DNA from 3 places in the Clostridium omnivorum genome. Region 1 is predicted to be linked to each of the others. Evidence: riboswitches for the same ligand, from Rfam matches in the RefSeq annotation. Region 1 holds a riboswitch; each other region holds the start of a gene.

Region 1 (10,728 bases):
CCACATTTCTTCATCAGCATCAGCAAAAAAACCTAGCATAGATATCCCCGCATTATTCACTAGAATATCAATTTTACCAAAACTCTTCACTACTTCATCAATAGCATTTTTGCAGGTACTATAACTACTTACATCACCCTTTATTAAAATTCCATAGCCTCCTAAAGCTTTAATTTCTTCAAGAGCCTCTTCTGCAGCTAAATCGTCTTTTATATAGTTTAAAGCCACACTTGCTCCGGCTTTAGTCAGTTCTAATGCTATATTTCTTCCTATTCCTCTAGATGCTCCTGTGACAAATGCCACCTTCCCCGATAAATTCATTAAGTAACTCCTTTCTATATAATAGTCATTTCACATTTATTTCTACCACTTTTCTTTGCTTCATATAAAGCTATATCTGCTATTTTTATTATATCATTCTTAGATGCTGTACTTTGTGACTTCTTTAAACATACACCTATGCTCACAGTAACTTTAATGCTATTTCCATTCACTTCAAATACATGCTGTTCTACATTCTTTCTAATTCTATCACAAATATCTAAAGCCTGTTCATTAGTTACTTCAGTTAAGACTATACTAAACTCTTCTCCTCCATACCTACCAATAATGTCACCTGTTCTAACTGTATCAGTAAGTAAAGCTGAAATCTCTCTTATTACCACATCCCCCATCATATGACCATAAGTATCATTTATACTTTTAAAGTAATCTATATCAATCATTAAAAAAGCAATATTACTATTTATCCTCTTAGCCTTATCTAACTCTACTTGAAACAGCTCTAGCAAAAATGTATGATTATATAACCCGGTTAAACCATCTCTAATTGCCATTTCTCTTAGTTTATCATTTATAGTTTTATAATTATAAGCTGAATAAATTCTAGCTACTACCTCAATTTCGTCCACAGGCTTTTTTATATAATCAAAAGCACCAAGTTCTAATGCCCTTTTTAAATCAGTGCTTTCAGTTTTAGCAGTTATCATAATTACGGGTATGTTATAGAGTTCTGAATTCTGTTTTATTAATTTACACACTTCGAACCCATCAAGCACGGGCATCATTATATCAAGCAGGATTATGTCAGGCTTAAATATAATAGCTGCCTCAATTACTTTGGTGCTCTCATTTATGCATTGTGTTACAAATCCTTCATCTTCCAGTATTTCTTGTAGTAAGCGTAAGTTTACTCTATTGTCATCTACAATAAGAACCTTAATACCCATTTATTATCACCAATCCAATATTATATTTTAATTTCTTTAGTCCTTGATAATACCTTCTTAACTGCACTTAAAAGTTCTTCTTGAGTAATTGGTTTAACTAAATATTCGTCTGCATACATTTTATAAGCCAAGCTCTTTTCATTTAGTACGGACACCATAATAACAGGTATATTTTTAGCAGCAGTACTAGTTTTCATCTCTGATAATATTTCCCACCCATCTTTATTGGGCATTATAATATCCAATATTACTAAGTCTGGTTTAGCTTCAGTAATTATCCTTACAACATCTTCAGTACCATTTAAACATAATACATTAAAATTATTATCATTTAGATACTCCTTATAAAGTTTTAAAATGTTAGTATCATCATCAATGCATATAATTTTATTATTAATGTGTAATTCACTTTCTTCTATTGTTTTTGGCTGCATATTATTAATGGGAAGAGTTATAGTAAAGCAGCTCCCCAGACCTAATTTACTCTCTGCATCTATACTGCCACCAAGCATTTCAACAAATTTCTTAGTTATTGATAATCCCAATCCTGTTCCACCAATTTTTCTAGTATAAGAACCATCTATTTGTCTGAATTCCTCAAAAATTATTTTTAAATTTTCTTCAGCTATTCCTATACCTTCATCTTTAATAGATATTTTACACCTGTCATTAATTTTTTCAACTTTTAATTCTATAGTCCCAGTTTCAGAATATTTTATAGAATTGCTTAATAAATTAATTAATATCTGCTTTACCTTTAATCTATCACTATACATATTTATAGGATAATTACTGTTAAATTTCACTTTATACTTAATAGGTTTTCCTTCAATTAAAACTTTAATCATATTACTGGTCTCTTCTATCACTTCTTCAAGTCTGAATTCCTCATTATATACTTCCATTTTACCAGCCTCAATCTTAGAAAAATCCAACAGGTCATTTATTAGATATAATAAATGATATGCCTGTTCCTTTACAATATTTAGATTTTCTAGCTGCTGCTCTGGAAGTAAGCCTTTTGATTTTTTTATAACCCTAGTGGTAAATCCTATAATAGAATTCAATGGTGTTCTTAATTCATGGGACATGTTGGCCAAGAATTCACTTTTTAGTCTGCTGGATTCTATAGCCTGCTGCGTTTGTTCCTTTAGAGCTTCATTTTTCTTTTGCAATTCTATTTCACGAATTTCAATTGCCCTTTGCATTTTGTTAAAGCTAGCAGCCAAATCATCTAGCTCACTTTTAGTCTTTATATTTATTGAACTTTTATAATCCCCCTCAATAATATTCTCAGTATTAACAATAATCTCATTAATGGGTTTTACAATGTTTATATTTACACCAAACGCCAGTACAATACTTGCTAAAATCACTATAGCTGACAAAGCTATAATAACCATAATTAATTTATTTATTGGCTCTAAAAGATAACTACCCTTTATTTCAATAACCAGTCCAACCTGTAGTTCGTTAATCCATTGATATGTACAAAAAACACTATTTCTATCACTATCTACGTACATTTCACTGCTTATTTTTTTATCTTTTATATCTTCTATAGCCTTTAAACTCACATTATCATCATTTAATATACTATTATTCCTTGTATGCTTGCTCATATTATCACTATTATTACTAATCAAGGCATTTTTATCATCAACTAAATAAGCATGTGCCCATCCTCCAAATTCTAAAGAACGAACAACATTATTGATATTTTCTAAGGATATAATGCCAACTAAAACATACTTTGGCGTATTTTCCTTTAAAATTGGTTCCCCTATAGCTACTATGGGAATTCCCTTTTCTGTACTTTCATATATTCCTGTAATAGTAGTTTTACCACTTATACTATTCACAAAATACTTTTTCTTTGATAAATTTATTTTAGAAGCTCCACTGGCAGAATTGATAACAATTCCATTTTCATCAAGAATCAATATATCATAAAAGCTATCTTTCCAAGTGGCTTGGTCTTTAATTAGCTTTGTTATCTTTTCTGACTTTAGTTCTTGGTCTGTTAAATTACTTAAATAGACAGCTTGATTTTTAACATCATGTTTCTTTCCATTTAACCAGCCCAATATCAAATTAGCTGAATCCTTCCTATAATTTTCTATCATAGTTAGCTGCTGACTTTCTAAAGATTTCCTTGTGTTGTTAAGTAGTACGTATACTATAGCAAGAATTGTCACGCACATTATTATTAAGTAGGATAAAAACTTCTTTGTGAATATTTTACTTTTAAAAAGATTTTGCATCTTTTCCACCTCATAGAATAGTTTAAATCTAAGTCATAACTCTTTTTGAGTTAATTTTATATTCTATTATCGAAAGGTTTTTAGCATAATAAAGAGGCTATCTTACTGTAAAATAGCCCCATTTCTATAAGCTCGGTGGCTTTTATTTATGCCCAGCCTAGCTAATCAATCTATTTATTTTTATATTCCAAATCACAATCAGCAATATATTTTTTATTAGCATTTATGCCTATTAATTCCTGTAGCATGTCCATATTATTAAAAAAATGTACATGTGCATATCCAGCAATAGCATTCTTCTTAAAATATCCACAATCCCATTTTATTATTTCACCATTAACTAACCTTTTCTCCACTTTATACACAGTGCTTTCTTCAAGCTCTACATAAGATTTATGAAATTCCTGACAAGTTATTCTCAAATCCTTTGAAAGCATGGATTTTGAGTTTTTAATGTTCAGCTCTGCATATCCAAAGTTTTGAAGCTTTTTACTCATAAAAGCACTTCCTTTGAAAAAGCCTACAGCATAATAAAAATACTCTTTGCTATCAGCATCATTAAAAATCTTTTCAGTTAGATACATAAGCCCCCCACATTCAGCATAAGTCCTTCCTCCCTTTTCAAGATAGTCCCTTATACTTTTTAACATTGGCTTATTGCTGCTGAGCTGCTCCGCAAAAACTTCGGGATAACCTCCTCCTATGTACAAAAAGTCTATATTTGATGGGATACTCTTATCCTCAAGTGGACTAAAATATACTACCTCACCTAGCTCCTCTAAAAGTTCTAAATTTTCCTTGTAGTAAAAACTAAAAGCCTTATCCATGGCAACTGCAGTTGTAATACCTTTATCCTTTAGATGAAATTTATCCTTGTATACCTCTGTTTCTCTAAAAGCTTCAATTAAACTGTCCATATCCACATAACTTTCTAAAAGCTTGGAACATCTATCTATTTTTTCCCCTAACTCCTGTACTTCACTACTTTGTACAAGTCCTAAATGCCTTGACTTTAACTCTAATTCACTGCAATTAGGCACATATCCAAAAACCTTTATATTACAGTAGGTTTCTATTGAAAGCTTCAATAAATTATAATAGCCTTCTGATACGTTATTAAGTATTACTCCTGCAATATTGATATTATCAAAGCTTATCATACCATTTATTTCTGCACATAGAGTAGCAACCTGCGCTTTAGGGCTTATCACCAACACCACCGGTAAATTAAGTACCTTTGAAACATGAGCTGTAGAATATTCTGTATCTATTCCCTTCCCATCATAAAGCCCCATTACTCCCTCTATAACTCCGTAATGTCCAAGACCTCTAGAATAACTTGCCTTTACTCCATCTTCTCCCATTAAATATAAATCTAAATTTCTAGAAGACTTCTTAGTAATAAAAGAATGAAAGGCTGTATCTATATAATCTGGACCTACCTTATAACCCTGCACTTCATAGCCTCTATTTATAAGTGCTTTCATAATTCCCAAGGTTACTGTAGTTTTTCCGCCTCCACTGCAATTAGATGAAATTACTATACTCCTCATTTACTTTTCCCTTATATCAACTAGGTTTTCATTTGACATAATTGTTTCATTAAAGGTATACATATTATTCATGGCAGCTAATGCAGCTTCTATTATGTTGAATGCCATAGGACATCCAGTCCCTTCTCCTAGTCTCATTCTTAAATTTAATATTGGTTCAAGTCCTAATTCTTTCATCATATATGCTGCTCCTGGCTCCGCAGAAAGGTGAGAGCTAAACATATAGTCTCTAGCAAGTGGATTTAATCTATAAGCACATAGTGCTGCTGCTGAAGAAATAAAACCATCTATTACTATTGGCACCCTATTTTTAGCAGCTCCAAGATAACATCCGCATAGTCCAGCAATATCAAAGCCCCCAACCTTTGCAATAACATCTATTACATCCTCTTTGTTAGGTGAATTTAAGGTTATAGCTTCTGATATTACTCTTTTCTTGTTAATATACTGTTCCTCTGTAAGTCCAGCCCCTTTTCCCACTACTGTTTCAACTGGTAATTCGGAAAGAACACTGAGTACAGCTGCACTAGTAGTTGTATTTCCTATACCAACCTCTCCTGTACCCAATAAATCATAGCCTTCTGCAACAAGCTTATCTACTGTCTCAATTCCTATCTCTATTGCTCGCACGGCTTCTTCCCTTGTCATAGCAGATCCTTTAAGGATATTCTTAGTTCCTTCTGCTATTTTTTTATTAATTATTTTTGGATTATCAAACTTGCCCTTTACACCAATATCAACAATTGTTAACTCTGCATTATTATGCTCTGCAAGCACACATACCCCTGTTACTCCCATAGTAAAATAATTAGCCATAGCATAAGTTATCTCTTGGGGTGCTGCACTTACACCCTCATCACATACTCCATTATCAGCGCACATTACTACTATGTTTTTCTTGCTAATTTTGTTTTTTACCTTACCAGTAATTCCTGCCATTTTTGCAGCAATGTCTTCTAAAGCTCCTAAACTACCTATAGGTTTTATCAAATTATCTAGTCTTTCTTCAGCCTGTGCTATTGCCTCCTTATCAAGGTTTTCTATTTGTCTTAAGGTATTTTCTAATATCCCCATCTGTATATCCTCCTATATATTTTTTAAAGCATTTATGAGTGTTGCATTATTCTTTCTATCTTTTACAGCAAACCTTACGAAGTTTTCATCTAGTCCCTTAAAATTACTAGCTCTTCTTATTAGAATTTGCTTTTTTAAGCATCTTTCATATAGAGTATCACAATCAATGCCCTTAAGTTTACATAATATAAAATTGGCATGGGTTTTATAAACTCTGCTAATACATTTAAGCTTGCTTAGCTCCAGTTCTAAAAATTTTCTCTCTTCTGCAATCCATTTAAGGGAAGAAGCTGTATATTCTTTATCTGTTAAAGCGTATATTGCAGCTATTTCTGCAAAGCAGTTTATGTTCCATGGATTTTGCTTAGCTTTAAGTTGTTTAATTAAGCTTTTGTTGCTGCTAATACCGTAGCCAAATCGTATCCCAGGCATAGCAAAAAATTTTGTTATTGCCTTTATGATTAATAAGCACTTATATTTTTCAATCTCCTTAATAACACTGTGTTCTCTATCCCCTGTAAATTCTATAAAGGCTTCATCCACAACCACGATCTTTTTATTTTTCTCACAATAATTAAGTATTTCTTTAAACTTATCCCTATCCAGTATTCCTCCATTAGGATTATTAGGATTCCCAATGATAAAACTGTCAACCTCCCTCAATTTATTATTTATATCTTCATAATCATAATCCATATTCTCGTCTAAACTGGAATATAGAATTTCACACCTAGCTTTAACAGCACTTAACTCATACTCTAGAAATGATGGAGTTAAAATGAGAACCTTCTTACTATGTCCTATACATAAATCTATTACCTCTGATGCTCCATTTCCTAATACAAAGTTATCCTGAGTTAAATAACTAACCTTATAAGTTTCTCTTATATATAAATTTAAGCTTTCAATTAGCTTTCTATATTCTATATCTGGATACCTCACTAAAGCCTCTACAGCTTTATTCATATTATCCAAAAATGATTTTGGAACTCCTAACGGATTAATATTTGAACTAAAATCTATTAACTCTCTTCCTTTAAGCAATCCTGCTGAATAAACATCTCCACCATGTATCATTGCCATACTCCTTTAACAAGCTCTACTTTATGATAAAAACAATTAAATATATAATAATTAAAATAATCTCTGAAGCATACATTAGCTTTATAGTGTCTAAAATGTGTCTATATCCAAGTTCTTTATTCTTATTTCCTATAGTGGGCTTATACACAAGCTCTCCAAAATATCTGTTTATCCCACCTAATTGAACTCCCATGGCACCTGCTGCAGCTCCTTCAGGGTAGGCACAATTTGGGCTTTTATGATTTTTCCTGTCCCTCCACATTATCTTCAGGCTATGAACTATATTACCATTTACAATTGGTGCTGAAAGAGCAATAAGAATTCCTGTAATTCTTGATGGTATATAATTAAAAACATCATCTACTTTTGCTGGAAAAAAACCAATATATTTATATTTTTCATTCATATATCCCAGCATTGAATCCATTGTATTAATTGCCTTATATAGCATGGCGAGTGGTGCTCCTCCTACCATAGCAAAAATTAATGGAGCAATTACTCCATCTGAGGTATTTTCTGCTACTGTCTCCACATCCGCTCTTATAATTTCGTAAGCGTTTAACTCATTTGTATCCCTGCCTACAATATAGGAGAGCTTTATTCTAGCACCTTCTAAATTACCTTCTTTTAACTCTTCATAAACTTTTATAGCTTCCTTGTGCAGACATTTAGCTGCAATTACAGTCCATAAGAGTAATATATTAATAATATGGTATAAAAGCTTGTAATTACTGATAAGCCTTAAAATAATGAACGGAATTATAAAGCTTATAAAGCCAGTAACTAAAACTATTAATCCTCCCCAAAGCTTAAGAGTACTTTCCTTTTTACACAGCTTTCTGCCGCTCTTTTCAAGACAGCTTATTAGTTTACCAATATAAATTACTGGATGCGGAAACCAAGAAGGATCTCCTATTATAAAGTCTATTATTACTGCTGCAAGTATATCTATCAACGTATCACCAGCTTTTAGGCACAACGCCCATAATTTTATATATATATTCCATATTTAAGCTTTTTCTTACCGTATCTGCCAGCTTATCTAGCTCCTTTTCACGCAGGCTTTCATAGGCTATGGACTTTTTCTCCATAATTTTCTTTTCCCTTCTAATAGAATTTAGCAGCTTTTCTCTAAACTGAATTCCATCAAAGATTCCATGAATATAAGTGCCCATAATATTACCCTTTTCATTTATCGCACCATCTTCATAGCATACTTTTTCACCATTCTTTTCAACTATTTTAAATAAAGGTCTGCTTTCTTTACCATAACTACTTACTCCCATATGTATTTCATAACCATAAACACAGCTTGAGTCTTTTATTCCTTCAGCTCTAACTCTGGTAGTAACCTTATCATTATGAAAAACCGTATTTATATCAAGTAGTTCCATGCCTTCAATTTTCTCAAGTTCTGTTTCGGCAAAATAAGGGTCCACAATGCTCTTTCCCAGCATTTGATATCCACCGCATATTCCTATAATTTTCCCACTTTTACTGTATTCCTTAATACATTCTTCAAGGCCTGAATTCCTTAATGCTATTAAATCACCGATAGTATTTTTACTACCCGGAATAACCAATAAATCAGGCTTTCCAAACTCCTGTACTGAAGTAATAAATCTTACAGATACATCTTCTTCAGCTTTGAGAGCATCAAAATCAGTGAAGTTTGATATTCTTGGAAGCTTTATAACAGCTATATCAATAGGTGCATTAACATTTTTATTAAATTCCACAGCACCATCCTCATCCTCAAGCTGAAGCCTAAAATATGGCACCACGCCAATACAAGGAATATGTATAATATCTTCCAGCATATCAAGTCCAGGATTTAAAATCTCTACATCCCCTCTAAACTTATTTATAATAGTTCCTTTTACTCTTTTCTTTTCATCGTCGTTTAGGAGCAGCATAGTTCCAGCTAGAGAGGCAAAAACTCCTCCCTTATCAATATCCCCTGCTAAAAGGACTGGTGCGTCTACAAGCTCTGCCATGCCCATATTCACTATATCCCTATCCCTTAAATTTATCTCTGCAGGACTTCCTGCTCCCTCCATAACTACTATATCAAAATTCTTCTCCAGTTTTTCAAAATGCTCCTTAAGCATACTTTTAAATTCTAGTTTCAAGTTATGATATTCCATTGCTGTAGAATTTCCATACACCTTGCCATTCACTATTATCTGGCACTTTTTATCTGAGGTAGGCTTTAAAAGTATAGGATTCATATATGCCTCAGGCTCTAATCCAGCTGCATAGGCCTGAAGCACCTGGGCTCTTCCCATTTCTTTTCCGTCCAGCGTTATGTATGAATTTAAAGACATATTTTGTGATTTAAACGGTACAACCTTAAATCCATCCTGTTTAAAAATTCTGCATAGTGCTGTAACTAAAATACTTTTTCCTACAGATGAAGCTGTGCCTTGAATCATGATTCTTGCCATGAAAGTACCCCCTTATAATTCTAAGCCTATTAAAAAGAAAAAAAGTGGCAAGCTTTTCAGTTCACCACCTTTATAAAATAAAAAAACCGACCTAAAGTCGGAGTTATATCTATGTAAAGACCTTTCCCACCGAAAGCTTTGTAACTATGTACTCAGGCAGGTCTCCTGGCTTGTGAATCTTCCTCATCCCGACCTTCCTCAATGCTTTTCATAATTAATCATCGAGTGGTATTTCAAGATTTGTCCTCACTTACAGTAGCGGGGGCTGCTGCGGATTTTAACCGCATTCCCTTTTCACCCATTATAGGCACCTAAGTTTGTATTCAATTTCCATATCTAGTGTACAATACCTGTAATGACTTGTCAACTCCATTACTTTAACTTAACAGGTAGACCACAAGCGACTAAATATACCTCATCACATAATGAAGCTATAAATTGATTTATACTTCCAGCCATATCCCTAAAAATTCTGCTAATTTTATATTCAGGAACTAAGCCGTATCCAACTTCATTAGTCACCATTATAAGCGTCTTATTTAGCTCCTTTGCCTTTGAAATTAATTTATAAAATTGATTTTCTATTTGTTTATATAATATCTCCACTTCTTCTAATGACATATTATCGAAGTCTCGTTCTGTGCTAAACATTAAATTTGTAAGCATTATGGTAACACAATCCAGCATAATTGTATCTTCTTTATTGCTTTCCAGAACTAAATCTAAATCCTTAAATCCTTCATAGGTTGTCCATTTTTCATTTCTTCTTTCAATATGTTTTTTGATTCTGTTTTCCATTTCCGCATCAGTAATTATTGCTGTAGCAATATATAATACTTCATCCCTATTTTTAAGCATTTCTTCAGCATATTTGCTTTTCCCACTTCTACTTCCTCCAGTTACTAAAATAACTCTATTCTTCTCCACACTGAAACCTCCCTGCCTTCTCTTAGTAATAACCATTCAAATACTAATACTAATTATATACTCAATCAATTAATTGCAAAACAAAAACTGCATAAAAAACTGCAGTTTTTATTCATATATATATTTATTTACTGGATTATCTACTGTTTCC
Region 2 (10,728 bases), 670 kb from region 1:
CTACTTCCTCAGCTGCAGCTGGATCAAGCTGAGAGGTTGGTTCATCTAAAATAATACATTTAGGCATATATGCAACTGCAGAAGTTATTGATACCTTTTGCTTTTGACCCCCAGAAAGGGTATTAATTTTTGTATATGCTAAGTCTAGTATATTTGAAAATTGAAGCGATTCCCAAACTCTTCTCTTTATCTGTTCTTCTGGTACTGAAACATTTTCAAGTCCAAAAGCTATTTCTCTATGTACAGTGTTCATTACTAGTTGTTTTTCAGGATCCTGAAAAACCATAGTTATTTCTTTAGCTCTGTCTTTATGCTCTATTTTATCAACCTCAGTATTATCAAGAGATACTTTGCCAGATATAGTACCACCATAAAAATTTGGAATTGAACCACATAAACACTTAGCAAGTGTTGATTTTCCTGAACCAGAACTACCTAATAACAGTAAAACATCACCTTTTTCAATAGATAAATTAATACTATCTAAAACATTTTTATTGCTTTCAGGATATTTATAACTTAATCCTTCAATATCTATATATGCCATCTTTTACTCCTTGATTTTATTAAAAGCTGTATTGAAATTAAAACTGTAAGTGCAGCTATAAATACTGCTGAAATGCTTAATGCGTTATACATTGACATATTCGTATATACATCATACTTAACTTTTCCAAGAATATCGAAAATCAAATATAATGCTACAAGTAATAGGCTATTGCCAATTAAAAAGTAGTCATTATGAAAAAACTTTTGTCTTTCATATACGCTTCTTTTTGAACTTAAAAAGCCTCTAATATATGCAGCCTCACCTATATCAAAAGATCCATCTAATGAACTTTCCAAAAGTATAGAAAGTATAGGAACATAGCTTTTCACTTTATCTTTTAAACTCTTTCCTTCATAATTTACTCCTCTTAAGCTATAAATTTCTTTAATGCTGTTAATTCTCTGTCTCATTATGGCAAAAAGCTTAAAGGATATCATTAAAATCAATGTAGATTTTGGAACTTTACTTGAAAAATAAGACACAGCTCTATCGGAATTAAGTAAAATTGAAATTATCATAAAAATGTAGATAATAAGCAACAGCTTAAAAGCTAGTATACTTCCATATATCAATGCTTCTAAAGTAAAACTTTTGTTACCAATTGAAAAAAGCTTACTTTTTCCTTCATCTACAAAAATAAAGTTAATTGATACCGTAACAATAAAGAAGGGTATAAAGTAAATAATTCCAAGCTTAAACTTGTCTATGCTTTTCCAAGAATAAAATATAATAAAACAAGTTATTAGAACAGCTCCTAAAATCACTGGATTATTAGTTAAAAATGTTAATATCAGCAGCGAGAAACATATAACAGCAACAGTTAATATATGTAGAGTGTTTTCTTTTTTCATATTTCCTCCGAAAAATAAAAAACCGAACTAGAAAAAGCCCGGCAATAAATTACCTAGCCTTCCCTCCGAAGGTGGATTATACACAAATTGCATAAGATATCCTGACTCACATTTCATCCTCCTGGTAACCTTCCCTGATAAAATCAAGTGGTTATATACCATTTGTCTATGATTACAGTAGCGGGGGCTGTTGTGGATTCAAACCACATTCCCTCATGCAATTTTTATTTCATTTTCAATACTAGCATAACATTATTAACTGCTTTTTTCAATAGTTAACCCTGTATAAAAAATATTAAGTTTATATATGGTTATACTATTAATAAATAAACAAGTAATTTAAACGGAGGTAACTAATATGACTATAACAAGTTTATCTTTATCTTATTATTTTCTAGGAGTATCAATTATTGCCCTAGCCTTTTTATTTTACTTTAAGACTTTAGTAATAAAAACCTCAAAAGAAAATGAAAGCAGAGACAAAATAATTGGTAATATGAAAGATCCAGATGCTTGGAGAAGCAGAAACAATAAAATGTCCTATGTATCTCTATTTTGGACCATTGTCTCACTAGCAGCCTTCATATATCTTAAATTTTTTATGGCTTCAAGGTTAATATCAATAATCTATTTAATTGTATATTTATTTGCAGTAGCTCTATCCTTGATACTTTTTGGCATTGGAAGGAAAAAGGCAACAAGTTAAAGCTCATTTTTTAATATATCTATAAAGCTTTTAACTATCATTGCCGTAAATCCCCATATAATATATTCTTGATACTTATAAAAATACTGCTTTAATTTTCCCTTACTAAACTTATAATTCTTCCCCCCCTGAATATAGTTGTAAGGAAAATCATCTTTTAAATTTGGACCTATTTCTAATTCATATAATAAGGGCTCATTATTTATAAAAAACTCCAAGGGCACTTTAAAAATATGATCAACTTCGTCCCTACTTGGCTCTTCAGGTATCCTTTTAAGCTTAGCTATAAAAGGATACATAATAGAGCCATAGGGACTTATAAAATAATCCATTTCACCAATGTATTCTAAATCCTTTTCTTCAACATTAAGTTCTTCCATTGTTTCCCTAATCGCTGCATCCCTTGCAGCCTCATTTGCTTCTATCCTTCCTCCTGGCAAGCATATATCGCCTGGCTGACTCTTCAGTTGTTTTGATCTGACTTCAAAAACTAAATATTCCTTTCCCTCTTCTTCATATATCAAAATCATCACTGAACTTTTTTTATAATTTCCTATGATTCCTGCTTTTCTGTTCTTAAATATCTTATTTATGTCAATACTCAATAATATCACCTCTAAAATGTTATTGTATCTCCTACATTTATAATATATATTAAATAAAGAACTAATAAAATAATTTTTTTATTGTAAATTTTACCATTTAATAATATACTTTGTATATATGAAAAATATATAATTTGGAGAGATGGTTTTGAAGAAAAAAATAATTGTTTTTTTATTATTAATAATGTGTCTTTTCTGTGAAAATGCAGTTGCCGCCCAAACAGAGCCAAGTATAATAGGCACCTCCGCAATCACTGTTGATGTAGATACTAAAGAGATAATTTATTCAAAAAATATTGATACTAGACTTTACCCCGCAAGTATAACTAAGCTAGTAACCGCTATGCTGCTTTCAGAGAATAAAAAGCCTGGTGATATCCTTACATATTCAGAAAAAGCTAAAATGCAGGAACCATCTTCTTTAGATCTGCCTGCTTTGGATAAACTCACTGCCAAAAATGCTATGGACGCTATGCTCTTATATTCAGCCAATGATATAGCATATATGATAGCAGAAAACATCAGTGGCAATATTAATAACTTTTCCATTCTTATGAATGATAAAGTAAAAAACCTAAATTTAAAAAATACAAATTTTGTAACTCCCAACGGGCTTCATGATCCAAATCACTATACGACTGCCTACGATTTATCCGTTATAGGCAGAGAAGTATATAATTATCCTTGGATAATGGATACAATAAAGAAGAGCAACAGCACTTTTACAACTGAGACTAACCAAGAAATTACTATTAAAAATACCAATAAACTGCTTGGAAAAGATGGTTGTATTGGCGGAAAAACCGGTTATACCTCAGATGCCGGAAGATGTCTTCTTGCTCTTTATGAAAGAAATGGAAGAAGAATTTTAGGTGTGGTTTTAAAATCTGAATATGATAAAAATGATACCGTAGTTTTTAAAGATATGGAAAAAATAATTAGCTGGAGTTATGCTGCTTCAAAAGAACCGATTATAAAAAAGAATTCCATTATAAAGACTCTCGACACTGAATACTGTATTATTCCTTTCTTAAACAGTGATACAAAATTTAACATAAGCCCGTTTAATAAACTGTCTAAGAAAATACAAATTGATTTTACGGTAAAAGAAGATATACTAAGATACAAAAACGATGTTGAATATGAGACATCCTTTGAAATTAATAAATTTGATCCAAGAAAATTAGATGTGAATACACCTGTGGGAAAATTAGAAGTTAGGGATAGAGATACTACATATTCATACAATATATACCCTACAAAGAACTTTGATAAAAGCTATATAAATAAATTTATTATTATTTCATCTATATCTATTATTTCATTTGTGCTTTTAATTATTTTAGCTTTAGCTATTAAAAGAAAAAGAAGGACCTCTAAATAAGACGTCCTTCTTTTATATTATAAATTATATTTTTCTAGAATTCCTTCTATAAAATGTCCATTTTCGTAGAACAATTCTCCATCGGCATAAATTTTACCGCCATTTCTCATGTCGCAAAGCATATCCCAATGAATTGATGATCTATTTAATCCACCTGCTTCAGGCATAGAATCACCTATAGCCATATGTATTGTTCCACCTATTTTTTCATCGAACAGCATATTCCTTGTGAAATTCTTAATTCCGTAGTTTGTACCAATAGCTACTTCTCCAAAATTGCTGGACCCTTCATCAGTAGCTAAAAGAGCTAATAGTAAATCTTCACCCTTCTTTGCTGTGGCTTTAACAACTTTACCTTTTTCTATTTCTAGTCTTATGCCTTCAATTTCTTTTCCAGCATAAATTCCTGGGAAGCTAAAGGTTATATATCCATTAATACCATCTTCTACAGGTGAAGTAAATACTTCCCCATCTGGAAAATTAACCTTACCATCACAATTAATCCACTTTCTCCCTGATACGTTAACCTTTATATCTGTCCCTTCTGATATAAAGTGCAATTCTTTTTTTGTATCAAGATATTTAACCCATCTTTCTTGCTCTGCGCTTACTCTCTTCCATTCTGCTACTGGGTCTTCAGCATCCAATAATCCTGCTCCATAAACAAAATCTTCATATTCACTAAAGCTCATTGAAGCTTCTTGTGCATCTGCATAAGTTGGGTATTGAGTTCCACACCATCTTAAGCTTCCGTCTCCCATCTTTGAGGAGTATATTGTTCTCCAGCTAGTTGCGCCTTTTGCATTTAATTGCAACTTCTCAGATGGTATATTTGAATTTGACTTAGTATTTCTTGAGCCCCAAGCTGAAAGCCAAACATCAGCTTTTTCTAAGGTGTTTTTCATTATGAAGTTTTCCTGCTGAAGTTGTTCAGCTGTGCTATATTTTAATTTAACTTCAGCTACATCGCCGGAATTTAACATTGTTTCTACATGTGCTCCAGCTTTAACTGCTTCTTTTACTACCTCTACCATCCATGGTGTTGCAACTTCGTCACTCATAACAAAAACAAATTCACCTGGTTTTACTTCTGTAGAGTAATTTACTAATAGTTTTGCAAGTTTATTTAATCTACTATCCCCCATGATTGTATCCTCCTAAATTTTACTAGTACACTGTTATCTTATCAAACTTTTAAATTTCATACAACATATTTATTTCAATATTTACACCCTAATGAAATAAAAGTTTTAATTTTCTCACTAAACTAAATCCTCAAACTTCTTTAGATTAAACCTTTCACCAAATCCCACTAGAAAAACACCTAGTATTATTATTGCACTTCCAACCACCTGCCATACCGAAATAATTTCATTAATTAAAAGTTTTGCTGAAATTAAGCTTACAATTGGTTGAAGATTTATATATGTAGTGATAACTGTAGCGCCTAAATGCTCCAAACAGTATATATACATCGCATAAGCAATACAAGAGCAAAATATAGCTAAAAAAATCAAATTTAAAGAAGCTTTAGTTGATGGAATTGTAAACTTGCTAAATAGTAAAGATGGTGCTAAAAATACGCATCCCCATATGCCTTGATATGTAGTAATAGTTATACTCTTGTATGTTCCTTTAAATTTACTAGTTATTATATTATAAACAACCCAAGTTAATGCAGCTGCCAATGCCATTAAGTCACCAATAGTACCCTTTGAAAATAAACTTATTTTTTCTTTTGACACAATTATTATTACTATTCCTACAAAACTTAGTGCAGCTCCTAAAACCTTTGGTATAGTCATCTTTTCCTTAAAAACTATTTTCTGTGCAAATAGTGTAAAAACAGGAATGGAAGATAATAATATAGCTACATTAGATGCTGATGTAAAAAGTACTGAATAATTTTCAAAGAAAAAATACAAGGCAACTCCAGTAAGTCCTCCTAGTGCCATCTTTAGTCTATCCTCTTTCAATATCTTTTCCTCAGGATATCTTATCTTCATAACAATAAACAAGATTATGGAAGCTATTAAAAATCTATAAAAAGCAGTCAATACCGGATTTATCTCTGCAACAACAACCTTAATACTTAGATAAGACACCCCCCAAATAAGCATTATTATAACAGCCAAAATATGTGCAAGTTTCTTTTCCCCCATTGTTAATGCTCCTTTACAACTAAGTTAATCATTCATTTAATTATATACTAAATTAGTATACAGGTATACTTTAAGTTTTTATCATAATTAATTATAATAGTACTTGAAATACTATTTGACACTTTAAAGCGAGGATAAATTATGAACAAAAGAATTTTTATTAAAGTATCTGGAATTGTTCAAGGGGTCGGCTTTAGACCTTTTGTCTATAACTTAGCAACCTCTCTTAAACTTAAAGGATGGGTAAACAACAATTCAGAAGGAGTTTATATAGATTTGCAGGGATCTGAGGCTGACCTTGAGAGATTCATCTACAACTTAAAAAATAATCCCCCAACTCTTTCTTATATAGATAATATTGAAATCGAAGAAAAGCAGCTGCTTGATTATACAGATTTTTCTATTAAAGAAAGCGAGAAAGTAGAACAGAGCATTACTTTAATTTCACCTGATGTAGCTATGTGCGATGATTGTAAAGCGGATATTCTTGACCCTAATAATAGAAGATATGGATATCCATTTACCAATTGCACAAACTGCGGTCCAAGGTTTTCCATAATAAAGTCTATTCCGTATGATAGGGATAAAACAACAATGAAGAAATTCCCTATGTGCAGAATCTGTAACGAAGAATATACAAATCCTACTAATAGGAGATTTCATGCTCAGCCCAATGCTTGCAAGGATTGTGGACCTCATATTTGGTTAGCAGACCACAATGGGAATGTGATAAAAGAAGATTCTCCTCACTGCAATGAGTATGCTGTGATAAAGCAAACTCAAAGTTTTCTACGAGCTGGCAATATATTTGCTATTAAGGGTCTAACAGGTTTTCATCTCTGTTGTGATGCTTCAAATTTCAAAGCAGTAAGTGAACTAAGAGAAAGAAAAAGGAGACCACACAAGCCCTTTGCAGTAATGATGAAAGACATCAATACTGTTAAAAAGTATTGTAACGTGAATCAAAAGGAATTAGAGCTTCTTACCGGAATACGTAAGCCCATTGTTCTTCTAGAAAGAAATTCAGGCTATACCCTTCCAGAAGCCGTCGCTCCTAACCAAAATACATTGGGTGTAATGCTGCCTTATACTCCATTGCACGAATTATTATTCCAAAATGGTTTAGAGGTTCTTATAATGACTAGCGCTAATGTTAATGGACTTCCACTAGAATTTGAAAATGAATCTGCAATAAGAAATCTTAATAGTATTGCTGATTATTTTTTACTTCATAATAGAGATATTTTTATTCCTGTTGATGATTCAGTAGTAAAAGTCATCAATGACAAGGAGAGACTAATAAGACGGGCACGAGGTTATGCACCAGAGCCTATAATTCAAAGTGCTGAAGACGGAATACTATGTTTAGGTCCAAATATGAAAAATACCTTTTCGCTCTCCAAATCTGACTATATCTTTATGAGCCAGCATAATGGGGATTTGGAAAATTTAGAAACCTATGAGCATTATAAAAGAAATATAAATCATTTTAAAACAATTTTTTCTTTCGAACCAAAATTATTAGTACACGATATGCACCCTGAGTATACCTCAACCCATTTTGCAGAGGAATTTGATATTCCAAAGCTTGAAGTCCAACATCATCATGCTCATATAGCTAGCTGCATGGCTGAAAACAAGCTAAATGAAACAGTAATCGGAATTAGCTTTGACGGTACTGGTTACGGTACAGATGGCGCTATTTGGGGCGGCGAATTCTTAATATGCAATTTTAAGAATTTCAAGAGAATTGGGCATCTTTCCTACGCAAACTTGTGTGGAGGAGAAAAATCAATAAAAGAGCCTTATAGGATGGCTATATCATATATATATAAAGCGCTTGGCTATGACTTCTCTCACAATGTTGTAGAAAATTTTTTCGGTGAAACTGCTGCTGAATTTCTAAAACTAATCCATAAAAAGATAAATTGTGTCAGCACTTCAAGTATGGGAAGATTTTTAGATGCAGCTGCAAGCATAATTCTTGGCATCAATCATATTACCTACGAAGGCCAAGCTTCTATAGAATTAGAAACTGCAATAGCTAAAACTTGCTCCGAACACTATAACTATAAAATAGATCAATCTATTGATAATGATGATGTTATATATGAAATAAACTTTGATAAAACAATAGCTGAACTGCTCAAAGATAAACTTTCAGGTACTGATAAATCAATTATGGCTGCAAAAGTGCACAATACAGTAATTAATTCTTCAGTAAATTTATGTACAAGAATTAGTGCTATTACAGGAATAAAAAAGATTGTATTAAGTGGAGGTGTATTTCAAAATTCCTATTTACTTAGTAATTTAAGTAATGCTATAAAGGAACTAGGATTTGAGGTCTATACACATTCAAAGATACCTTCAAATGATGGAGGTGTTTCTCTAGGTCAATTACTTATAGCTGATAGTTATATAAAAAACAATCCAAATATTTTATAAAATAAGTTGTGTCATTTTTCACTATTTCACATATTATATTAAGAGAGTTAATTTAAAACTTTTCTTAAATACATTTATAACTATCACACATGCGTATTATCTTTATTTAGATATTTATGTTCCTCCCCATTATACACACCCTCACTTTGGCTAAGGACTGGTGGTGAAGCCCCTCAATTTCTTTTTCCACCAAAATCCTTGGCCATTTTCTTTATAATAACCATATGTAAACCTTTAGTTTATTTAATTTTAAATATATAATATAGTTAAGGAGGGGTTAACATGAAATTTATAGATTTAAGAAGTGACACTGTAACAGTTCCTACTCAAGCAATGAGAGATGCTATGTATAATGCGCAAGTTGGAGATGATGTATATAGAGATGATCCAACTGTTGCTGAACTTGAGTGTTTTGCAGCCGAATTAGTTGGAAAGGAAGCAGCTCTATTTGTACCAAGTGGTACCTTTGGAAATCAACTAGCACTATTCACTCACTGTAGAAGAGGTGATGAAGTAATTTTAGGCGACGATTCACATATAGTTGTACATGAAGTTGGTGCTCCATCTGTTATAGCTGGAGTTCAGCTTAGAACACTGAAAAGTTCTAACGGACAACTTAATCCTGATGAAGTAGAATCCAAGATTAGAGGCATTGATATACATTTTCCTTCCACAGGACTTATATGCCTTGAAAATGCTCATTCTAACGGAAGAGTAATTCCTCTTTCAAATATGGAAAAAATATATAGTATTGCAAAAAAGCATAACCTTCCAGTCCATCTTGACGGTGCAAGATTATTTAACGCTGCAGCTTACTTAAAGGTTGATGCTAAAGATATAACAAAATATTGCAATTCAGTTATGTTCTGTCTTTCAAAAGGACTTTGTGCGCCAGTTGGTTCTATTTTAGCTGGAACTAAAGAGTTTATTGACAGGGCAAGAAAAGGCAGAAAACTTATGGGAGGCGGGCTTCGTCAGGCAGGTTTTCTTGCAGCTGCTGGCTTAGTAGCACTAAAAGAAATGAGAGCTAGATTAACTGAGGATCATGAAAATGCATTAATTCTAGCTGATGAGCTTTCAAAAATACCTGGAATTAAAGTTAATTATGAAAATGTACATATAAATATGGTATTTTTTGATATGAGTGAAACTAACTATGATACTGATAAACTAGTACAAGACTTCTATAATAAAGGAATTAAAATAAATTCAGCCGAGAATGGAGAAATGAGATTTGTTACTAACTACTGGGTTACAAAAGAAGATATACATTTTGTAATTGATACCTTTAAAGAAATTCTTAGTGCATAAAAAAATCAGTGCAGTTTACTGCACTGATTTTTTTATTATTATACTCTATTTACATAAAGGTAAAAAAAGTATTGTTATTGAAACAAAAACATATTGTATAACACAAAATTATATATTACAATTTTATAGTATATATTAATTAAAACTAATTGACCACTTTTGAAGATTATATGTATAATATTCGATATTATTGTATATTAATTTATTGAATATGTACAAGCACATTGAAGGGAGTTAATCATATTATGAGAAATTGCATAGTTGCCCAATCAGGAGGACCTACTTCAGTTATAAACGCAAGTTTTTTAGGAGTATTGGATGAAAATAACAAATTAAATTACTATGATAATGTTTATGCCGGACTTAACGGTATAGAAGGTATATTAGCTAAGAAAATAGTCAATCTTTCTGAAATTCCATACCATGAATTAGAAGGGTTTAAGTATACACCTGCCTCAGGACTTGGCTCCTGCAGGTATAAGATGAAGGATTTTAACACCAACGAAGAAGAATATAAAAAGCTTATAGAAATATTTAAAGAGTACGAAATTGAAGCTTTTTTCTATATCGGCGGAAATGATTCCATGGATACTGTCAAATCCCTTAGCAGCTATGCTAAAGAACACAACATAGCAATTAAATTTATAGGTATTCCAAAAACTATTGATAATGATCTTATGTATACGGATCATACCCCTGGCTTTGGAAGCG
Region 3 (10,728 bases), 1.0 Mb from region 1:
GGTTTATAAATATGTGCCACATCTACGATGCAATTTAAATTTCTTAATTCATCTGACAAATAACTTCTTGCACCATTAGAACATGGAATAAGAATATTGTCCCCCGCTTTAACTACTGTCTTTAGCTTTTCTAGAAGTCCTTCTCCAACAAATTCTTTAGCCTCTATATCTGCTATTAAGCCTCTGTCCTTCAAGGCTTTTTCTGTAGCATGGCCTATAACTGCAAAGGATGCCTTAATTTTTCTTATATCAAAACTAATATCCATTAAATAATCAAAGAATACATTTACAGCATTAACGCTGGTAAACACTACATATTCATAGGTACTAAGCTTTTCTATATAATCATTTAGATTTTCAGAACTGTTCTCTATTTTAATTGAATTTATCTCAGTAACCTGTGCACCAAGGTCCTTTAAGCTTTCCGCCATTCCACCAGCTTGCTCCTTTGGTCTAGTAACACATACATTTATTCCAAATAGAGGCATTTTCTCATACCAGTTTAAGCTCTCACTTAAGTTTACTACTTCTCCAACTACAATTATGCAGGGAGATTTTAGTCCAACTTCTCTGCTCTTTACAGCAATATCTTTTAAAGTGCCTATTACTTTTCTCTGCTTAGAAGTTGTTCCCCTCATAATTACTCCACAGGGAGTACTTTCAGTTTTACCACATTCTATTAGCCTTTTAGTTATAAATTCTATATTTTCAAGTCCCATTAAAAACATTAATGTTCCTTCTACTGTTGCAATACTGCTCCAATCTATTTTAAGCTTTGAGGCACTCATACCAGTTATAACATGAAAGCTTTGAGATAATCCTCTATGGGTAGCTGGAATGCCAGCATAGCTTAATACAGATATTGCAGAGGTAACACCAGGTATAACCTCAAAATCTATATTTTCTTCTCGTAGTCTTAAGGCTTCTTCCCCACCTCTTCCAAAAACATAAGGATCTCCACCCTTTACCCTTCCAACAACATGTCCACTCTTAGCAAGAAAAACAAGCATCTCATTTATTTCATCCTGAGTTTTATAATGACAGCCTGGTTCCTTGCCGCAATAGAACACTTTACAGTCATCCTTTAAATACTTTAAAACATTTCCTCCAGCCAGCCTGTCATACATTACTGCTGTACACTTTTTAAGCACTCTCACTGCTTTAAGTGTCATCAATTCTTCGTCTCCTGGCCCTGTACCAATAAGATAAACCTTACTCATATGTAACTCCTTTTCCTCTAGCTGCTGCTTATTATTTTTTCTGCCAAGGCTTCACCCAGCTCAATATAATCTTCTGGATTGCCTTCAATATCCTTCTTTATTAACCTATCTCCCACTTGGAACATGCCTGCTATACGCATTAGATTACCTTCTATTACTGCATACGCACCTATTGATATATGGCAGCCTCCGTTTAGTCTTCTCATAAAGCTTCTTTCAGCAGCTACACACATTTCTATCTCTTGACAATTTAGTCCCCTAAAAATATCACCTTGTTCACTGCTGCTTACAATTTCAATTCCTAAAGCTCCCTGCCCTACTGCAGGCAAAAACTCATATGGATCAAAGTAATTAGTTATTTTACACTCCATATCAAGTCTTTTAAGACCTGCTGCTGCTAGTATTATTCCGTCTAGGTTCTCTTTCTGCATCTTATCTATTCTAGTGGGCACATTACCCCTTATAGGTACAACTTCTATATCTGGCCTCATTGCCTTAAGCTGGGCCTCTCTTCTTACACTGCTGGTTCCAATTCTAGCTGCCTTAGGAAGATCTAAAAAGCTAATTCCATTAATTGACACAAATACATCTCTTACGTCCTCTCTAACTGGTATAGCAGCAATTTCAAAAATGCTGCTTAACTCATAAGGTACGTCCTTCATACTGTGTACTGCTGCATCTGCCTTTCCTTCCATAAGAGCTAGTTCTATTTCCTTAACAAAGAGACCTTTACCACCTATCTTATCTAGTGATATATCTAATCTTATATCCCCATCAGTTTGAACAAGAAGCTTTTCACACTCTAAGCCGTACTTATTTTTAACCATATCAATAACTGATTCAGTTTGTACCAAAGCTAGCTTGCTTTTTCTTGTAGCAATTTTTAAACTCAAAATAATTTACCTCCATAATATTAATTGTTAAAAAACATTCTTAATACCTCTTTATGCTTATTCTTATCGTAAAAGAATCTAAAATCCTCTGATACAATAAAATTTAGTATTTCATCCTTATATTTTAAAGTCTTTGCCTCTTCACGAACAGTGCAGATGTACTCAATAAACTCATCATATTCACTCAGAGTTTTATCTATTACATTCGCTAAAAATATAGCTGCTTTAGGGTTTCCACCCTTAGTATTCAAACTAAAGATAACATTTTCTGTTTTTCTTTGTACTGGCATAACAAATTGTCCTTCTTTAAAATCTGTACAGTCTAAATAAAGCTTATAAAGTTTTTCACAATCTTCTTTAATCTTTTCTCTAACCTTTTTATCATTTACAGCTATTACAACCAAATGTTTGTCATGAATAAATCTTGATTCATATTTTCCTTTGATTATGCTCACATTTGACATATTTAATAAATTATCAAAATCACATATAAACTCTTCAGAAAGCACAAAAACTTTGCAGCCTTTACTAGCAAGACTCATAGCTTTTATATACCCTGCTCTTCCTCCACCTATAATGAGAACTTTAGTTTTACACGATAGCAAGGAAATATGAGTATACTCTAACTCGGTTGACAAAAAATCCTCTGTATTATTTTCAAGCATTCCTCACCCCTACCCTTCAAATACTCTTCTTTTAAAACCTCTATAGCTTTATTTACATATGCATCAGAGGTGCTCTTCAATAAAGTTCTTGCCAAAACTTCATTATCCTTAGTATGTTTTTTATTAACAAAAGTATTGTATCTTTTGCTATATATTTTTTCTCCAGTAATCTTTATCTTTGTAATTTGAGGCGTTATTTCCTTTATACACTGCCAATCTTTATACTCCTTAATATATTTATCAACTATGTATTTAAACTCGCTCATTTTTAGTTCTCTTATTTTTTTATTTTCATCATCTATAAGGCTTATTTTATCAATATCATATACTTCAACCTGTTCTAGTGAGGCTACCTCATTATCAACGTCTCTCGGCACTGCTAAATCATATATAATTAATTTTTTATCAGGAATATCATTTTTTGACACTACAGTATGAGGTGCCGATGTGCAGCTTATAATACAGTCCACATCCTTATAATGATACTTTCTTTGTTCAAAAGGTATGACTCTAATCCTATGATCATTAATATCAATGCAGCTTCCATTTCTAACAACTATATACAAACTTTCAAAATTGATGCCTAAAATATATTTACAAGTTAATTGCCCAACTTCTCCATAACCTAAAACCATAAACTTCTTTGCACCTTTAGCTAATGCTTCCTTTACAACTATGGATGAGGAAGATACTGGAATTTTATAAAGTTCTGCCTTATCTCTAAATTCCTTTCCACAAGTTATGGCTAGTTGAAAAAGACGTTGAAGATCTCTGCTTACTGCCTTAAGCTTCAAGGACTCTTCATAAGCTATTTTTACCTGACCTAGTATTTGATCCTCACCTAAAATTTTTGAATAAAAGCCACAGGAAAGCTCCATTAAATGCTTAGTTACTTCTTCCTCTTTTTTTCGAAATATATAGTTAATAAATTTTTTATTCCATCCTAATCTAATGAAAATCTCTTCTACTACACCTTCATCGCTTATTTCACAATCAAAATATATCTCCGTTCTATTACATGTACTTAGTACCACTACTTCTTTACATAATCCTAGAAGCTCATTAATTGTTCTTTCACTATGCTTAGGTATTATTGAAAGCTTTTCTCTGATTTCAACGGTGCAATTACTTTTAATACCGATAAGCTGTAACATTCTATCAACTCCAAAACTTAATTTATCCTTTTTCTGATATTAATATAATGGTCTTTTGCCATGCTTGCAGAAAAATTCTACAATTTTTTACAAAATAAAAAACCCCTACCCTTTTGAGGTAGAGGTCTAACAATCACAAATTTCCCACATACTGAAAATGCTAAAATCAGCTTAATCATGTGTCTAAAATGCTATGCCATTTCCCTTCCCACCGAAGGATTAGCTTTTGATTTTAGGCAGGTCTCCTGACTCACGGGTCTCCCTCCTTTCACCTTCCCAGCATAAAAGCCAGTGGTCGAAATTCGTCTCCGTATACAGTAGCGGGGGCTGTAGTGGATTTTCACCACTTTCCCTATTAAACTTAATGTACCTAAAACAAATATTAAATTCTACTTTGATTATATACTATGTTTATATATTATTCAATAGACATAAATTCTGATTACAAATATTGCTACTTAATACAGAATGAAAGCGGACCTATCTCAAAATTATAGTCATTTCTAGTTGGTTACTTTTTTGCATTGTAGTATTTATAAATTAATTAACAAAGTGGAGCAAACATCCTAAGCACGGCATCAAATAGTGTGCCAAAAAATCCATGCCTGCAGTCATTTATATTTATCCCCTTACTTTTTATAATTGTTTCTACAAAGTCCTTCTTTAAATCCATTATAGCTTTAGTTCTATACATAAAGGTTCCACATTCAAAGTGCAAATATAAACTTCTAAAATCCATGTTGATAGTCCCTACTACTGCAAATTCATCATCGCAAACATAACTTTTAGCATGAAGAAATCCTGGAGAATACTCATATATTTTAACTCCAGCCTTTAGAAGAGGTGCATAATTGGATCGGGTAAGCCTATAAACAATTTTTTTATCTGGAATACCTGGTGTAACAATTCTAACATCTACTCCCCTTTTAGCTGCCATACAAAGAGCAGATTTCATTTCATTATCAATAATGAGATAAGGAGTAAAAATATAAATATACCTTTTTGCTTGTGATAATAATTCTATATAAATGTTTTGTCCAATTGTTTCATCATCAAAAGGTGAATCTGAAAATGGCTGCACATAGCCATCATATTCTAGACTTTCCTCATAACTATGATCAGATTTATAGTTTTCTAGAATATCCGTACTTTTCCTAAACGTATTCCACATTTCTAAAAACATCAATGTAAAACTCCAAACTGCATCTCCCTTTATTTTTACACCTGTATCCTTCCAATGACCATATTTTTTCTTTTCGTTAATATATTCATCTGCTAGATTGATACCTCCATTGAAAGCTATGTTTCCATCAATAACTAAAATCTTTCTATGATCTCGATTATTCATTACCATAGAAAGAATTGGTCTAAACTTATTAAATGCCATGCATTTAATTCCCCTTTTTTCCATCTTTCTTTCAAAATCACCTGGAAGCAAGAAAAGAGACCCTACATCATCATATATCATTCGCACATCTACACCTTCGGTTGCTTTTCTAGTGAGTATTTCAAGTATACTATTCCACATGATTCCTTCTTCAATGATAAAATACTCAAGGAATATAAAATATTTAGCCTTTTCTAATTCTAAAAGCATATCTTTGTACATGATGTCTCCTAAAGGATAGTAGGTAGTTTCTAAATTCTTATAAGCCGGATAAAAGCTTTTTTCTTGCAGATATCTGCAAGTTCCTTGAACACGCTGATCTAAATCACCTATTTCTTTAAGAATACTACTTTCTTTCTTCATCAAATCAATTGATTTTTTATGTTCTCTACTTAGGCGCAGCTGCATTACTTTAGAGGGCCTTTTGTTACCAAAGAATAGATAAAAAAGGCCTCCGAACAAAGGCAGTACCATTATTAGAATAATCCAAGCAATCTTATAGGAAGCATTTTCATCATTTCCAATAATATATAAGACAATCAAAATACTTAATATTGAAAATGCAGCATTTATCCAAGCATAATAGTTTGTTAGTCTAATTAGAAAAAGAATAAACCAAATAAGCTGTATTAGGAGCAAAGTTGAAGTAATAAATATTCTACTGTTCATTATCCTAAAAAATTTCATTTTAGTACCCCTCCAAACTAATTTGCCTCATCCATAGCGTTAAATTTTTCATTGCCATTATAAATAACTAGTGATTTAATATGGTCCTAAGTGATACTATATAAGTAGTGTTAAATATAGCAATAATATTTTACATATAGCCTTTTACTTATTTCAATCAACTTAATTGACAGCTTTTATATAATTTGTTAACATTATTGTACCGTTCAACCAGTATAGTAATATTGTATTTAATATAACATAACCATTAATTTAATGATAGATATTAATTTGTAAATTTAATTTTTATATAGAAAGGTTGATATTATGACTAATCCAGTAAAACAAAAGATTCTTGAGGTATCCAATAGATTGATTATGGAAGAAGGCCTAAATTCTTTCACCTTAGAGGAAGTAGCAAAAGAAGCCGGGATTAGTAAGGGAGGACTTCTATACCATTTTCCCAGCAAGGATGCGCTAATGAAAGGGCTTATTGAGAATAATCTAGCATTATTTGAGTCAAAAGTTGCGGCAGGAGAGAATACTACAATTTCTGATTTTCCTAATAGCTGGTTTATAAGCTATATACGAGAACAATTTAATACTGCTAAGATTGATTACAATACAATGAGTGGAATTATAGCCGCATTTGCCTTAAATCAAGAGCTCCTTCAGCCAGTTTTAGAAAATCGTAAACAATGGTTTGAGAAAATGAATGGATTAAATGATCCTATTTTAGGTATTATAATAAGCCTAGCCTGCGATGGAATAGCATCTTCTTTTCTTCTTGGCATAGATGTATATCCTGAAGATACAAAAAAAGCGATTATGGAGAGGCTTATGAACTTAGCAAAAGAGTGTTAAATAATTTTATTACTATAATTAAGTTTTTTAGGAACTCAATATGAGTTCCTTTTATTTATGGCAAAAAAACATCTTATAAGAAGTATTATTGCCTCATTTGTATCTATATTATTTATTATAAACTATTTAATTGACAGCCTATTTTTAATTTGATAATATTAATATACCGTCCAACCGGTACAGTAACATTGTATTTAATATATATATAAATATTCGGCAAAAGTCTCAAACTTCAAATTAAAATTCTATATGACAAAGGAGTGCTGTTAAAATGCTAGACTTTATTTCCTACCCTATAGGTACACTATTAAGAATAATATATAATACTTTAGCCTTTAAAAACTATGGAATATCCATAATTCTTCTTACTGTTCTCATAAAGACCTTAGTACTTCCCTTAACAATTAAGCAGTACCGTTCCACAGCAAAGATAGGCGAAGTTCAACCGCAATTACAGAAAATTCAAGAAAAATATAAAAATGATCCCGAAAGACTTAACCAAGAAACAATGAAGCTATATCAAGAAAATAATATAAATCCTGCAAGTGGATGTTTGCCTCTTTTAATACAGATGCCAATTCTTTTTTCCTTATACTATGTAATTTCACAACCGCTAAAGTACATGTTCAGAGTACCTGCAGAAACAATTAGCAAGTTATTTAGCCTGATCCCTACTGGTGCTGTAAAAGCTTCTTCTATACATGACTTAAGCATAATTAATTATTTTTCGCAAAATACTGACAAGCTATATAGTATAAACGGCCTTATATCAAAAGACCAATTATTAAATATGAATTTTTTTGGTATCAACCTTGGAGCAATACCTTCTCTTGATTCTGGTAAACTTTTTGGAAGTTCGCCGGACATACAAGCTTGGATTCTACTTATAGTACCTATACTTGCTGTGGCTACTACTTATATTTCAATGAAATACTCCATGAATCAAACTCCTCAACAAGATAACAACCTTGCTCAAAATTCTATGCAAAAAAGTATGTCACTAGTTTCACCAATTATGACTGGTTTTATATCTTTTAGTGTTCCAACTGGACTAGGACTTTATTGGATTATTTCAAATATCCTTCAAATCGCTCAGCAGATCTTTATGAATAAATTTATAATTAATAAACAACCAAGAGAGGCTTTAGTACAAAAGTCAAATTAATAAAAAATGTATCCAAGCTATTAACTTAGGTCTATTATTGTAAAGTCTTTAAAATCCCTTAACTAAATGGATCTAGTAAATATTAATTGCTATAAATAAATTTTTATGGGGGAATAATAAATGAAAAGCAAAAGAAAATATGTATTTAATGATTACTTTGAAATATTTTTATACATTCTTGCTTTAATTTGTTTTATCTATTTTTTTGTTAGAGGAAATAAAGCTAAAACTATACAGCCATTGTTAATTTCAGCAGTATTGTGTGTTATGAAGGAAATAATTAAAATAACTAAAATAGATATTTTTCCTGCTCTAAGATTTTCAATTTTAGCATTCATTTTTGTTACCATGTTCCTAGCTAATGAGTTCGGAGGCTATACAATAATTCCGCATCTTGATAAAATTGAACATTTTTTCTCAGGTTTTATCCTATGCTTTTTAGGGTTATCAATATATAATCATTTAAATAATAATAAAATAGATAATTTAAATTTAAAAACTATGGTACTTTTCAGTCTGTTCTTTTCTATTGCTATGGCTGGTATTTGGGAAATTCATGAATTTACAACAGATAAACTTTTCGGATTAAGAAGTCAAAACGCTAGCTTAGATGACACAATGGGTGATATCATATGTGGAACTATAGGTGCTGTAGTTGCCTGTGTACCGATAGTAAAAAATGCTACAGCAAATTCATGCATTTCAATTTTTAAAGCCACTCATAAGACTGATTCATTGTAATATCAATTTCAGCAGGTTTCTTCTTAAAATAAAAGGATTCTAACTGAAAATTAGAATCCTTTTATTTTTCTTATACATCAAATCAACTTTGCATTCATGATATCAATTATTACAATCAGAGCTATAGAAAAAAGTCTCCGGAGAGACCTTTAAAATTTATATAAAATCATAGTGGATTGAATCCTTGTATTCCTCATACAATTTTTCATTTAGCTCATCGCCGCCATCAATATTTGCACTATAGAATATAGGCGGTCTTCTCATGCCCTTCTTAACCAGGTTTTGAGCTGTAGCTGCCACTATTGAGTTCAAAATTGTTGCACCAATGACAGTAGAAGTCGGGGCTACCTTCTGATCTAAGCCTTCTACAGAAACACAGGCATCACCAATATCACCATGATTGTCAAGAACTATATCACAAAATTCATAAAGATTCTTACCTGACGGATGCCTTGAGGAAACAGACTTGGAGTATGCCAAGTTCGTAAGTCCAATTATTTTTACGCCCTTTTCCTTTGCAGCAATGGCCATTTCAATGGAAACGGGATTCCTGCCTGAAACAGAGTGAATTATAAGCACATCATCCTTTTTAAAATGGACCTTGCTAGCAAGTATTGTTCCGTAGCCAACACATCTTTCCATCTTGCTTGTTATTGTAATTGGAGAGGTATCAAGCATGATTTCTCTTCCGAATATAGGATTCATCATCATAAGGCCGCCTGCCCTGTAATACATTTCTTCGCTTAATATGCCTGCATGGCTTGCCCCAAAGGTATATATAGACTTTTTATCCAGTATTGCCTTTGTTAGCAGCTCAACACACTTTTCCATATTTTCTTTTTCTTTAATTTGTATAACTTTAATAAGCTGAAAAACTCTATCAATATAATCGAAATTCATATTTACCCTCCGAAGAACGAAGGCACTTCAAACTGAAATGCCTTATTTAAAATTATTATTTTAATTTAAGATATTAGTCTAGCAATTAAGCCTTCTATTATACCCCATAATGAGAAGTCCTGACCACCGTATACAAGCATCCATGAGTTAATAGTGTGGCTGAAGAAATATGAACCAAAGCCAACCAGGAATACCATTATAACACCAGAAACTGCTGCACCCACAATGCTGCCTCTTACTCCACCTGTTGCATTACCTATGATGGAAGCAGTTCCTATTTCAAAGAAACAAGTAAATGTTAAAGGAATTATAACTGTTGGGAATACTCCTGCTGTCAAAACAATTGTAACAACTGAGGTAATCATAGCTACTATGAATCCAAGAATTAAAGCATTTGGTGCATACGGGAATACGATTGGGCAGTCAAGTGCAGGAATAGCACCGGGAACAACCTTGTCAGCTATACCTTTAAATGCGGGGACTATTTCAGAAATCAACATACGAACACCTTGAAGCAATACGGTAACACCTACACCAAAATAAATTGCATGTGTAAAAATATAAGTGAACATTCCAGTTTTTCCGCCGGCATAACCCCAAACCTTAGCTGGACTAAAGCCGTTAGCTGTTAGTATAATTGCCATAACAATATAAGTTATGCATATAGTAATTGAACCAGTAATTGAAACTTCTCTTAAAAAGCCTAATGATTTAGGGAATTTCAGGCTTTCTGTTGATTTTGACTTATCGCCTATGAGCTTCCCTAGAGTTCCGGATATTACAGATAATATTGTTGTTGGATGTCCTATAGTAAAGGAATCATCACCGGTAACTTCTCTTACAAATGGACGCATTAAGTTTGGAGAAACTATCATGTATGTTGCTGTGAATATTGTAGCCAGTATAATCAATTTAGCTCCAGTAAGTCCTGCATCAACTCCTGCTGCAATAAATACGAATGGGAACCAATATAACATATGTCCTGTTAAGAATACGGATTTCCATCTTGAAAAACGTGCAAATAAAATATTAATAAGGAATGCAACTACCATTACAATTCCTATTTGGGTGCC

Evidence for each region. Region 1 has a riboswitch for cobalamin ahead of bsdE14_RS15060 (cobyric acid synthase). Riboswitches for the same ligand answer to the same signal wherever they lie in the genome.
Region 2: another riboswitch for cobalamin. It lies ahead of bsdE14_RS18260 (energy-coupling factor transporter transmembrane component T); the one in region 1 lies ahead of bsdE14_RS15060 (cobyric acid synthase).
Region 3: another riboswitch for cobalamin. It lies ahead of hemA (glutamyl-tRNA reductase); the one in region 1 lies ahead of bsdE14_RS15060 (cobyric acid synthase).

What each region holds. Positions count from the first base shown of each region.
Region 1 is NZ_BRXR01000001.1:3,186,848-3,197,575, reverse strand. Features, by position in the region: gene ymfI (elongation factor P 5-aminopentanone reductase) at 1-321, opposite strand, end outside; gene bsdE14_RS15090 (GGDEF domain-containing response regulator) at 336-1,229, opposite strand; gene bsdE14_RS15085 (ATP-binding protein) at 1,250-3,493, opposite strand; gene bsdE14_RS15080 (cobyrinic acid a,c-diamide synthase CobB) at 3,664-5,046, opposite strand; gene cobT (nicotinate-nucleotide--dimethylbenzimidazole phosphoribosyltransferase) at 5,047-6,120, opposite strand; gene bsdE14_RS15070 (pyridoxal phosphate-dependent aminotransferase) at 6,133-7,197, opposite strand; gene cbiB (adenosylcobinamide-phosphate synthase CbiB) at 7,220-8,158, opposite strand; gene bsdE14_RS15060 (cobyric acid synthase) at 8,163-9,650, opposite strand; cobalamin riboswitch at 9,789-9,980, opposite strand; gene cobU (bifunctional adenosylcobinamide kinase/adenosylcobinamide-phosphate guanylyltransferase) at 10,023-10,613, opposite strand; gene bsdE14_RS15050 (TIGR03943 family putative permease subunit) at 10,686-10,728, opposite strand, start outside.
Region 2 is NZ_BRXR01000001.1:3,861,775-3,872,502, reverse strand. Features, by position in the region: gene bsdE14_RS18265 (ABC transporter ATP-binding protein) at 1-547, opposite strand, end outside; gene bsdE14_RS18260 (energy-coupling factor transporter transmembrane component T) at 535-1,401, opposite strand; cobalamin riboswitch at 1,476-1,654, opposite strand; gene bsdE14_RS18255 (hypothetical protein) at 1,760-2,107, shown strand; gene bsdE14_RS18250 (NUDIX hydrolase) at 2,104-2,712, opposite strand; gene bsdE14_RS18245 (D-alanyl-D-alanine carboxypeptidase family protein) at 2,855-4,096, shown strand; gene bsdE14_RS18240 (aminopeptidase) at 4,114-5,241, opposite strand; gene bsdE14_RS18235 (DMT family transporter) at 5,359-6,258, opposite strand; gene hypF (carbamoyltransferase HypF) at 6,400-8,706, shown strand; gene ltaE (low-specificity L-threonine aldolase) at 8,989-10,017, shown strand; gene bsdE14_RS18220 (6-phosphofructokinase) at 10,263-10,728, shown strand, end outside.
Region 3 is NZ_BRXR01000001.1:4,215,717-4,226,444, reverse strand. Features, by position in the region: gene cobA (uroporphyrinogen-III C-methyltransferase) at 1-1,220, opposite strand, end outside; gene hemC (hydroxymethylbilane synthase) at 1,238-2,113, opposite strand; gene bsdE14_RS20010 (NAD(P)-dependent oxidoreductase) at 2,134-2,778, opposite strand; gene hemA (glutamyl-tRNA reductase) at 2,736-3,932, opposite strand; cobalamin riboswitch at 4,151-4,321, opposite strand; gene cls (cardiolipin synthase) at 4,477-6,006, opposite strand; gene bsdE14_RS19995 (TetR/AcrR family transcriptional regulator) at 6,313-6,849, shown strand; gene bsdE14_RS19990 (YidC/Oxa1 family membrane protein insertase) at 7,121-8,014, shown strand; gene bsdE14_RS19985 (DUF2238 domain-containing protein) at 8,135-8,755, shown strand; gene bsdE14_RS19980 (SIS domain-containing protein) at 8,912-9,655, opposite strand; gene ulaA (PTS ascorbate transporter subunit IIC) at 9,721-10,728, opposite strand, start outside.